Regions from separate parts of the Akkermansia biwaensis genome, predicted to be linked through region 1. Evidence: riboswitches for the same ligand, from Rfam matches in the RefSeq annotation. Region 1 holds a riboswitch; the other holds the start of a gene.
What was found. A riboswitch is a leader RNA that binds a small molecule or an ion and turns the genes downstream of it on or off. The one in region 1 is predicted to bind cobalamin.
Positions count from the first base shown of each region.

Region 2: it holds a riboswitch for cobalamin, as region 1 does, so the genes downstream of both, OQH67_RS00250 (TonB-dependent receptor plug domain-containing protein) here and OQH67_RS04715 (ribonucleoside triphosphate reductase) in region 1, are expected to answer to the same signal.

Region 1 covers NZ_AP025943.1:1,145,995-1,151,358, reverse strand. The annotation lists gene OQH67_RS04715 (ribonucleoside triphosphate reductase) at 1-1,529, opposite strand, end outside; cobalamin riboswitch at 1,681-1,864, opposite strand; gene OQH67_RS04710 (glycoside hydrolase family 88 protein) at 2,231-4,468, shown strand; gene OQH67_RS04705 (phosphoethanolamine transferase) at 4,511-5,364, opposite strand, start outside.
Region 2 covers NZ_AP025943.1:67,293-72,656, reverse strand. The annotation lists gene OQH67_RS00275 (outer membrane beta-barrel protein) at 1-12, opposite strand, end outside; gene OQH67_RS00270 (hypothetical protein) at 187-534, shown strand; gene OQH67_RS00265 (hypothetical protein) at 743-1,036, shown strand; gene OQH67_RS00260 (hypothetical protein) at 1,023-1,940, shown strand; gene OQH67_RS00255 (hypothetical protein) at 1,937-2,344, opposite strand; cobalamin riboswitch at 2,760-2,897, shown strand; gene OQH67_RS00250 (TonB-dependent receptor plug domain-containing protein) at 2,935-4,932, shown strand; gene OQH67_RS00245 (ABC transporter substrate-binding protein) at 5,083-5,364, shown strand, end outside.

The sequences.
Region 1 (5,364 bases):
GAAAAGTGGTTGCGGAAAGTGGGCAGGTAGCGCCTGGTGTAGGGGTACAGGCCGCGGTCATACATTTCCTGGACGAAAGCGCGCTTTTTTTCCAGGCAGGATTTGGCCAGGTCCAGCAGTTCCCCCAGCCGTGCGAACAGGGCTTCCCGGTTTTGCTTGAAGAGGTAGCCCAGGCGCGCCAGGTTGATGGTCACCACGCCGATGGAGCCGGTCATTTCCGCGGAGCCGAACAGGCCGCCACCGCGTTTAAGCAGTTCCCGAAGGTCCAGTTGGAGGCGGCAGCACATGGAACGCACGGCGTCCGGCTTGTAGGCCCGTTCGTCAGGCACGCGTTCCCCGTTTTCATTGACGGTGTATTGGCTGCCGATGAAGTTCTGGAAGTAGGAGGAGCCTATTTTGGCGGCGTTTTCAAACAGGAGCGGGACGTTTTCCCCTTCCCAGTCGAAGTCTTCCGTGATGTTGACGGTGGGAATGGGGAAGGTGAAGGGCTGTCCCGTGCTGTCGCCTTCCGTGAGCACTTCATAGAAGGCCTTGTTGATCAGGTTCATTTCCTTCTGGAAGTGCTTGTAGGTCAATTCCGTCAGGCTGTTCACCCCGCGTTCCTTGGCCAGGAAGAGCAGGGCGGGGTCTTCCACTCCTTCAAACAGGTGCTCTCCTCCGCTGAAGGGGGGCTGGTCCTGAAGGTCGCGCGGAACGGTCCAGTCGATCGTCACATTGGTGAAGGGGGACTGCCCCCAGCGGGAGGGAACGTTCAGGTTGTACACAAAGCTGCGGATGTCCTTCTTGATGCGCGTGAAGTCCGCCTGGTCCTTGAAAACGTAAGGGGCCAGGAAAGTATCAAAGGAGCTGAACGCCTGGGCTCCGGCCCATTCGCTCTGCAGAATGCCCAGGAAGTTGGCCATCTGGCCCAGGGCTTCCCGGAAGTGGCGGGGCGGCCGGCTGTTCACGCGGCTGCGCACGCCGTTGAACCCTTCATTCAGAAGGTTGCGCAGGCTCCAGCCCGCGCAGTAGCCCGTCAGGCAGTCCAGGTCGTGAATGTGGTAGTCCCCTTCCCGGTGGGCGGCGCCTTCCCGTGCGGAATAGACCTGGTCCAGCCAGTAGTTGGCGATCACCTTGCCGGCGGTGTTGTTGATCAGCCCGGCATTGGAATACGTGGTGTTGGAGTTGGCGGCGATGCGCCAGTCGCTCTGGCCGATGTATTCCTCCACCGTCAGCTTGCAGTCCACATACGTATTGCCGGAATACAGGCCCGCGATCTGTTCGCGCTGCATCTTGTGGAGGAAGCGGTAGGTGATGAAAGCCTTGGCGGTTTCAAAGTATCCGCAGCGGAACAGGGCCCGTTCAATCAGGTCCTGGATTTCCTCTACGGTTGCGTTGTCCTGGTGGCCCAGCTTGGCCTCCACCTCTTCATAAATGGCGCGGTTGTAAACGGTGCCGGAACTGTGGAATGCCTTTTTAATGGCTTCCTCAATCTTGTAGCCCTGGTATGGTTCCTTCTTTCCGGAACGTTTGATGATGCTTGTCGCCATAGTGGATGTCTCGCTTGAAAGGATGATGACCGCTCATCCGCGAGCCTGGCACAAGCCTGGAAAATCATAAGCAGGGGAAGCCGCGTGCAACTCGTCCGAAAAACGGTACACGAGGGAACCTGTGCGTATGTTCATCCTGTCCGCGGGATGGGAGATACGGCAGCATCAGGTCGTCTTCTGGCTCCCGGTGCGACATGTGATGGAGACTTCCCGATTGCCTGGCAATCAGTGTCCGGTCCATCGTCTACCGGTTACAGCGGCGCGTCCGCGACGGATTTTCACCGTCTTCCGTTACCTGCGCTGGACTGCAATGAACCATAAAATATATGGGTCTGCAAGGAAAATGTGCAAATGATGTATTAAATATTTATTATCATACAATATATTGTATCACCTCTGAGAGGGAGGATTGAAAATGCGATATTCGCCTTCATCATGGTACCATATGTGCCCGGAAAGGCTGTCTGGGTGCCAACAAGAGAAAATGGATGAAAAATTACGGGTTTTCCGTTTTACTCATGTATTGTTTGATTTGGCCGGGTTATATATCAGATGATGGAACGGCGGCGTCAGAATTCTGCGCTGATCATTCAAACGCCGTCCTTGAAGGGAAAAAGCGATGCCGCGGGATTTTATTTTATATCATTCCGAAAAATGGTTAATGAAGAAATTTTATAACTGGTTTTTTTGTATATATGAATATGCAACAATTTACTCTCTCATTCAACATGCTGCAACAAAGGATTCTGGTCCTGTTCCTGTCTTTTTTATCTTTATTCGGAGTTGCTTCCGGCGCTCCTGCGGACTGGAAGGAGAAAACCATCAGGGAAAATCTTGAACTTGTAGCCTCGTGGCAGATAGCCCATCCCGTCAAGCGTTCCCATCTGCATTGGACCTACGGGGCGTTTTATTCCGGCCTGGTGCAGTATGCCCTGGCCCATCCGCAGAGCATGAAGCTTCAGGCCGTGAGGACGGTCGGGGAAGGGAGCCAATGGGGCGTTCTGAAACGGCCCTACCATGCGGATGACCATGTGATCGGCCATGCCTGGATGGAGATGGCCATGGAAGATGGAAATCCCGCCGCCGCCGAAAAAATCCGTGCCGTTCTGGACAAGGTGATGGCCCGGCCCTCGTCCGCCTCCCTTAAATTCCAGACGCCCGGATGCCAGGACCGCTGGTGCTGGTCGGACGCCCTGTTCATGGCGCCCCCCGTATTCGCGAAGCTGGCGGCCTATACCGGAGACCGCCGGTATCTGGAGTTCATGGACCGGGAATACAAGGCCGCATACGATTATTTGTTCGATAAGAAGGAAGGCCTGTTTTACCGGGATTCCCGCTACTTCACCATTCCGGCGGCCAACGGAAAGAAGATGTTCTGGAGCCGCGGGAACGGCTGGGTGATTGCCGGGCTGCCGATGATTCTGCAGGACATGCCGCGGGACTGGCCCACGCGGACCTTTTACGTGAACCTGCTCAAGCGCATGGCGGCGGCATTGAAAAAATGCCAGTCTCCCGACGGTTCCTGGCACGCCAGCCTGATGGACCCCGCCGAACCGCCCCTGAAGGAAATGAGCGGAACCCTTTTCATCATGTACGGCATGATGTGGGGCGTGAACCAGGGTTACCTGGACGAAAAAGAATACCTGCCCGTCATCCGGAAGGCATGGCAGGCGGCCTGCGACGCCGTGAACGCGGAGGGAGCGCTGGGCTGGGTGCAGCCGATCGCGGACAAACCGGGGCATTATTCCGGAAATGATACGGAGGTGTACGGTTCCGGAGCCTACCTTCTGGCCGGCTGTGAACTGCGCAAATGGGTGATTCGTCAAGATCATCCGCGGCGGAAGACCGTTTCCGTCGCCAACCCCTTGAATGTTTTCCGGCCCCGGGAAACGGTGTCCGTTCCGTGGAATCCCGGAAAAGGGCGGGATTCTTCCCGGCTGCGCGTGTTTGACGTGCGCAACGGCTGCGTGATTGTCCACCAGCTGGCGGATACCGATGGGGACGGCAGGATGGACACCCTGCTGTTCCAGAGCAATTTCCGCGCGGGAGCGTCCCGCGATTTCTGGATTCTGGAGAATTCCTCCCTGGATGCCGCTCCTGCGGAAGAGGTGTGCTTCAGTCGTCATGTGCCGGAGCGGCTGGACGATTTTGCGTGGGAAAACGACCGTACGGCCCACCGTATTTACGGTCCGGCAGTTTCCAGGCCTGCGCCGGAGGGGGAGGGGCTTGTTTCCAGCGGAACGGACGTATGGAGCAAGAAGGCAGGGGTGCCTGTAATTAATGAATTTTACAAGAAGGGAGATTATCACCGTGACCGCGGCAACGGACTGGACATGTACCATGTGGGACCCGGACGCGGATGCGGCGGCATTGCCGTGTTCAGAGACGGGAAAGCCCATGTTTCCAGCAACTGGGCCAGGGTGCGGACCCTGTACAACGGACCTGTTCAGACCGCCTTTGAAGTAAGTTACGCGCCGTGGAACGTGGGAGGAGGAATGAAGGCTGCCGAGACCAGGAAGGTGACTCTGGATGCCGGAAGCCATTTCACAAGGGTAAGAAGTTCCGTGACCCTGAACGGGGGCAATTCTTCGGAAATCCGAGTCGGTGCTGGCATGGATACCGGGAAGAAAAGGAACAGTTATGAAGTTGTCACGGCGGACCGGGAAGCCGGAATCGTGGCCGCATGGAGCAGGCCCAGGGGGGATAACGGCTGTTTCGGAACCGCCGTTATGGTGCCGTGGGCGCCGGATGGCGCCGCGGAGGATGGGGAGGGATGCTCCTACTGGACCCGCTCCATGAAGAGCGGGAATTCCTTTGACTGGTACATGGGGGCGGTATGGAGCAAGGCTTCTCCCGTCAAGTCCGCTGAACAATGGGAAAAAGAGGTGCGCCGCGTCCGCGATTGCATCCGGACTCCGCTCCGGGTCAAAGTGCGTTGAGGTCCGGCGATGCCGTTTTATCGCAGAATGTCGTGGTTTCCTTCACAGGCCGGCTGCCGTGGCCGTTGCGAACGGCTGCCAGTCTGCCAGCACTTCCGGCTGGATGGGAACGGCGGTTTCCTTTGCCCGCGGGGCGGCCAGGTTCAATTCCGGCCGCACGGTCTCTGAGCGGATGGCCGCCAGGGACAGGAGGGTATGGAAAATATGGTCGTGTGAAACGGCTTTCAGGCGGTTGGCCTTCAGGGCGCGCACCATGTCCGGGTAACGCGCGGCGAAAGCGTCCGAATACCAGACGAACATGGCAGGGCGGTAAACGCAGGGGAGCGTGTGGCCCTGGAACATTTTTCCTTTTTCTCCCAGGGCCACGCCGTGGTCGGAACAGTAGAAATAAATGGCGGGCCGGTCTTTCAGGCGACTGATCATGCGGTGCACGGAGGCGTCAAGGTCCACGATGGAATTGTCGTAGGCATTGATCGTTTCGTCCAGATGCGCCTTGGGGTCGTCCATGTTGCAGCGGGCCGGAGTGAAACGGGCGGCTTTTTCCGGATAGGAAAACGCCATGTGGCTGCCCTCGTTGTAAATGACGTACAGTTGTCTGGCGTTCCCGTACTCTTCCAGGCATCCCTCCATTACCAGGGAAGTGCGCTCCTGCATCATGTCCGGTGTCCGGTGAAGCGGCGGCGTTTGTTTCTGCACCCGGCAGTTCCGGGTCAGGATGCCCAGGGAATAGTCGTGTACGGAATCCCCGTTCAGGTCCATGATGCGGATGGATTTGAAGCCGTGCTTGTTGAAAAGGTCAATGAAGGAGGAATGGCCGGGCTGGCGCCGCTCCAGTTCCGCATCCGTAAACATGCCGATGGCGGAAATGCGCGTAACGATGCCGAAGGAGGTGGCGT
Region 2 (5,364 bases), 1.1 Mb from region 1:
GTTTCTCTTCATGGTCGTTTATGAGTTGAAGTCATAATGAAGTCACGATAGCCAACAAAGATTCCTCCTTTAGAGTCTCAATTGTGAATCGCAATAATCATCATATGCGAGTTATTATCATAACAAATGCGAACAACACAAGCTCTTTCTTTCTATGAACTGGGTTCTATCAGATAATCAAACCGCATGTTTACGAGCAATTCCAAGCCTGAACCGGACTATGTGGACACTAAAAAATTAGGTCAATGGCTCAACGAACATTCCATTAGCCGTGCTGAAATAGCCAAGGCTCTTGGAGTCCAAACCACCGTGGTTCATAACTGGTTTGCCCGTCAGAGAATCCCTAAGAACGTGCAAGGCTCATTGCGTCATTTGATGAGTAAGGACTATCCTTCGGAACTCGAATCTCAAATTGCCGTTCGAATGAAAAATTCTACTTTGAATGAGATAGCCAAGCGGGCCGTTAAGGAAGGATTGTCCATGGAGGAATGGATTTTGAAGGCGGTGGAGAGGAAGCTGGAACGTAGGTATTAATGATTAAGTAAATGAAGTTGAGCATAAATAACCTTCTGCACAAATCTAACAAAAATGCAATAAAATATCTTTTCTATAGATTAGATGTTCAAAAGCTAATTGTGTAAATATTACGTCAGTATGCTGATTTTGTAATTGACTTTTTCAACATGATACATGCTAATTATCCTATTGAGGTATTTTTATACAATACGAATATTTTGATGAAATGAAAAATATAAAAAACCATATAATAAAATCAAGTGAATTACCCTTTCTAGATAGTGAAATAAAGGAAGCTGTCAATATGGGAATCTTGATTTTATATACAATAAAGAAATCAGATATACCTGATTCTAAATATTTAATAAAATCAAATATCAATTCATTAATATTGAAAAACAATGGCGATTTTCTTAAATTAAGAGAAAATGAAAATATTGTTTTAGATGCTATTGTTTATTTTTCAGATTTGGATAGACCTCAATCAGCTTCTAATTTAATAAAAAATGGGATTATTTAACGAAAAAACTCATTGGATATTTTTATTATCTTGTGCTAATAATGAGCCAGAAGAACGACATATCCAAGATATAGTATTCGGAGTTTCGTGTTTACAAACTAAAAATATCAAAAAACAAAATGTTACTATAATTATTGATAGTAACGCAGAAATTAAAGATTCTAACTGGTATGTTTACCTGAAGTCTAGATATTCTATTAATTCTATTAGAGATATGAATTCTCTAGCAGAAAACAATAGCTATGATAATTTAGTGCTTTTTGTAACTGGTCATGGAGGTATAGAAGGAATTCCTGCAAATCCATCAATCAGTCCATTTATTTTGTTAGAATGGCTGAAACACACAAAAGGATTGAAGCGTTCTGTAGTTTATTTAGGTCAGTGTTATGCAGGAATTTTTAATTATATGCCAGTATGGCAAGAGAAGGATGAGTTAGGTGAAGTTATAAGCCCAGAAATAGTTATTATCGGTGCGACTAGTCTATTCAGTAGTATTAGTAGCTCTATGACAGAAGAAGTTCACCAGGGAAAAGATTTAGTTGAAATGACTTGGATTGCTAATTTATTCCTGTACTATATATTTTATTGGTTAAAAGAACCTTTTGATGTGGATGGTGATGGAAAATACACTGTCGCTGATTCTTATAAATTTTCTGGAGCACATACAAATAATTATTTAGTTAGCTCAAAATGCAAAATATTTCACGAACTAATAAATATAAGCAATAGAATTCGTGAGATAGATAAAACTTTAAATATTGAAAAAGATGTAGGTAAGCTATTGATATTTAAAATGTTGAAAAATATAAAAGAACGCGATTTTTTGCAAAAATCGGATATCCATTTTACCCATCAAGAGCCTTGGATTCTTAATTCTATTCCGGCTCAATCTATAGAGTTTTAAATTCCAAGTTCATCTTGGCATATCTTAGTAAGGGGTTGTATTTCTTCTGGACTTATGTCTTCCTTTTTGCATTTTTCACCCAATTCTGTAAATTTTTTGTCAAAAGCTGGACTACAAAATATACATCTTTGACTTTGTAACTCATTTAGTTCATTGATTAAAATGAAAAATTTTCGGTTAGATTCTTCTGCGCTCATTTCAGATAAATTTCTTTTATAACCAGCGTAGTTAATCATCCAACGTATCATTGTTGAGTATATTTCTTCCTTTTTCCTTTTGAAATATTTTTTCTCTTCTCGTTTAAATCTCAATTTATCCTGCCACCAAAGGCCAAATATTGTAATAAAAGACCCCAAAGCAACTCCTGCGATACTGAATAGAGATGCTAAAACTGTATCTGACATATCTTGTATGATAATCGCAGGAATGGGAATGACAACTCTGATTCTTTAGTGGTTCCCAATTTTTTCTCTTTACTAAAGAAGAGGGCGAAGAATTTTCTTTGAAAGGAGCTTTTTCGTTCCTACTCCTACGAAGTAGGAAGGTGGGACAAGATTAAAGTATATAATTCCGAAGTTTTTTAGCCGCTGGAATTCCTTTTCTTTATATTTGATTTGGAAAATAAGTTATTTATAATCAATTATTAATTTTTTTTCTTCCAGGCTTCCCTGGAAGAAACGTCTTACGGAGGAGGCAGACCGGCCAGAAGAGGCAAGATTCCGGGAAAATCCATCCAGTGACGAAATGTTCAAAGAAAATTTTTTTTGTCTTGTCATGGTGGGGGCTTTGGTATTTCATCCATCCCATGAGCCCTTATGGGAAGGGCTACAGACCTCAGGGACGCCCGTAGCCGGGCAGGAAATAGATGGGGAATACCGGTGCAAATCCGGAGCGGTACCGCCACTGTAAGCAGGATATCCTGCAAGCCAGAAAACCAGCCTCAGGGGGTTGTCCAAACTGTCCGGCGAGTTACCGGACGTAAGGCGTTACAACCATGCTTTATACGAAGAAAGCCCTTCAGATGGGCGCTATTGCCGTTGGCCTTGCCGCATTCGCAGGCCAGTCCTCTCTTGCCGAGTCCGCTAAAAAGGAAGACTCCAAGACCTCCGCCAGGACGGAAACCATGCAGGTCATGCCGGAACTGACCATGGCGTCCCATTTTGTGGGCGTGCCGTACAACCAGTCCGGGGTTTCCGTTTCCGTGATCAATCCGGAAGAGTTCCAGAAAGAGGGAATTGAAACCCTGACGGGAGCCCTTTCCCAGACGCCCGGCGTGTTCACGCTGGACGGCGGCGGCACCTGGCAGCGCGGTTCCGTGAGCAACACCGTCATCCGCGGGATGAACAAGGAAACCTACACCCTGACGATGGTTGACGGTATGCGCATCAGCGATGTCAACATGTCCGGCAACAAGCTGCTGGGCATCACCAATCTCTTTACGGTGGGCAATGTGGAAGTGGTGAAGGGAGCCCAGGGCGCCGTGTTCGGTTCCGGAGCCATTGGCGGCGTAGTTGCCATGGATACGCCGGAAGGGGAAGGCGACCCGGTGACGAGAATTTTTGCGGAGGCCGGTTCCTTCGGAACGTTCAACAGCTATGTGACGTCTTCCGGCAAGATCAAGAAGTTGTCCTACTTTGTGGGCGTGGGTTTTGAAACCACGGAGAACGATCCCACGATTTATGATTCCATTTATGACAACAGGACGGGCATGAACGACTTCCGCCAGTGGCAGGAAGCTCTGCGTCTGGGTTATGACGTTAATGACAAGGTGAAGCTCAGCTTTACCTACCGCCGCCTGGATTCCTACTTTGAGTATCCCACTCCTTATGTGGATTACAGTGACTGGATGAATCCTGTAACGGATTCCCACCTGTACAATACGGAAGACAAGAACCGCAGCAACCTGGTCACGGGCCGCGTGGATGCGGAACTCAGCAAGTTGTGGTCCACCAGTTTCATGGTCGGTCATTACAACATGAATTATTCCACCCATACGCCGGAATACGACTTCCAGCCCAACGTGATGCGCAACCGCCGTTTCCAGGCAGAATGGCGCAATGCACTTACCTGGAACAAGCAGTGGACGACGATCGCCGGGATGGCCTGGGACCGTTCCGACTACATGAGCGAAAACAACTACGTGTCCAAGGACGAATGGCAGAGCACCCTGGCGTTCTTTGCGGAACAGATGTGGGCTCCCACGGACAATTTTGACGCCAGCCTGGCCCTGCGCCTGGAGCATGACAACGTCTGGAACAACCATTTCACCTGGCGTTATTCCAACTCCTGGAAAGTGACGGGCAAGGATTCCCCCACCCGCATTTTCGGTTCCGTGGGGTCCGGCTTCCGCGCTCCCACGTACTTTGAACGGTATGCGGCCAACTACGGCTACGTCGGCAATCCCGATCTGGACATTTCCAAGTCCCTGGGCGGCGACCTGGGCGTGGAACAGCGCCTGGCGGACAACCATTACGCCTCCGTGACGGGGTTCTGGACGCGCGTCAATGATGAAATTGGCTCCGATTCCAGCGTTTATCCTTATACCTTCAAGAATTATTCCCACTGCACCTCCTACGGTGTGGAAGTAGCCTTCAAAGGGCAGTTCAAGGACGCTTGGAACAGCGGCTATTACGCCAATTACACGTTTACGATGCCCAAGCGCGACTCCATCGGCAAGTATGAAACCATCCAGATGGCCAATACCGCCCGCCATACCATCAATGCGGAGATCCATACTTCCCCGCTTGAGAAACTGACGGTAGGCTTCGGCGTGACGTCCGCAATGGGCCGCACGGACTATGATTACGCCCGTCTGGACAATTTCTTTACGGCGCGCGTGTTTGCCAGGTACCAGGTTACGGACAACGTGGCCCTGCATGTGCGCGTGGAAAACCTGTTCGATCAGAATTTCATCATCACAAATGACTATAACTTCGGTCCCCGGCAGGCCCGCGGACTGGGTGTCTTCGGCGGTGTGACGGTCGAATTTTAAACTCTCTCCCAGCGTTAATTGTTGATTGCATCCCCATCTTCCGTTTTGCGGACTGTTTCAGGCGAAGGAAACTGTCCCGGGCGGAGGATGGGGATTTTCTTTTTCATCCGGACCGGATATAGGTTAAAAGAGGACGGGTAATCGTTGATCGTGTTTCGCTGGCTGTCCATTCTGGGGGCATTGCTCCTGGCTGTTTTTACAGGGGGAGTGTTTTACTTCTCCCTCCGGGAGTCCGCGGTCTGGAACGAGGCGGCCGGGAATGTCGACGAACGGGGGATGCCCGCCGTGTTTGACGGATTTGTGGAACGCTGGAACAGGTCCGTGGAAAGAGAACTGCGCCGGGAACTGGCGGCAGGGGAGCAGCAGAGAGAGCTGCTGACCGTTTCCCGCGGGGAAGGCGACGGGTGCCGTCTGGCGGAACGTGAACGTTCC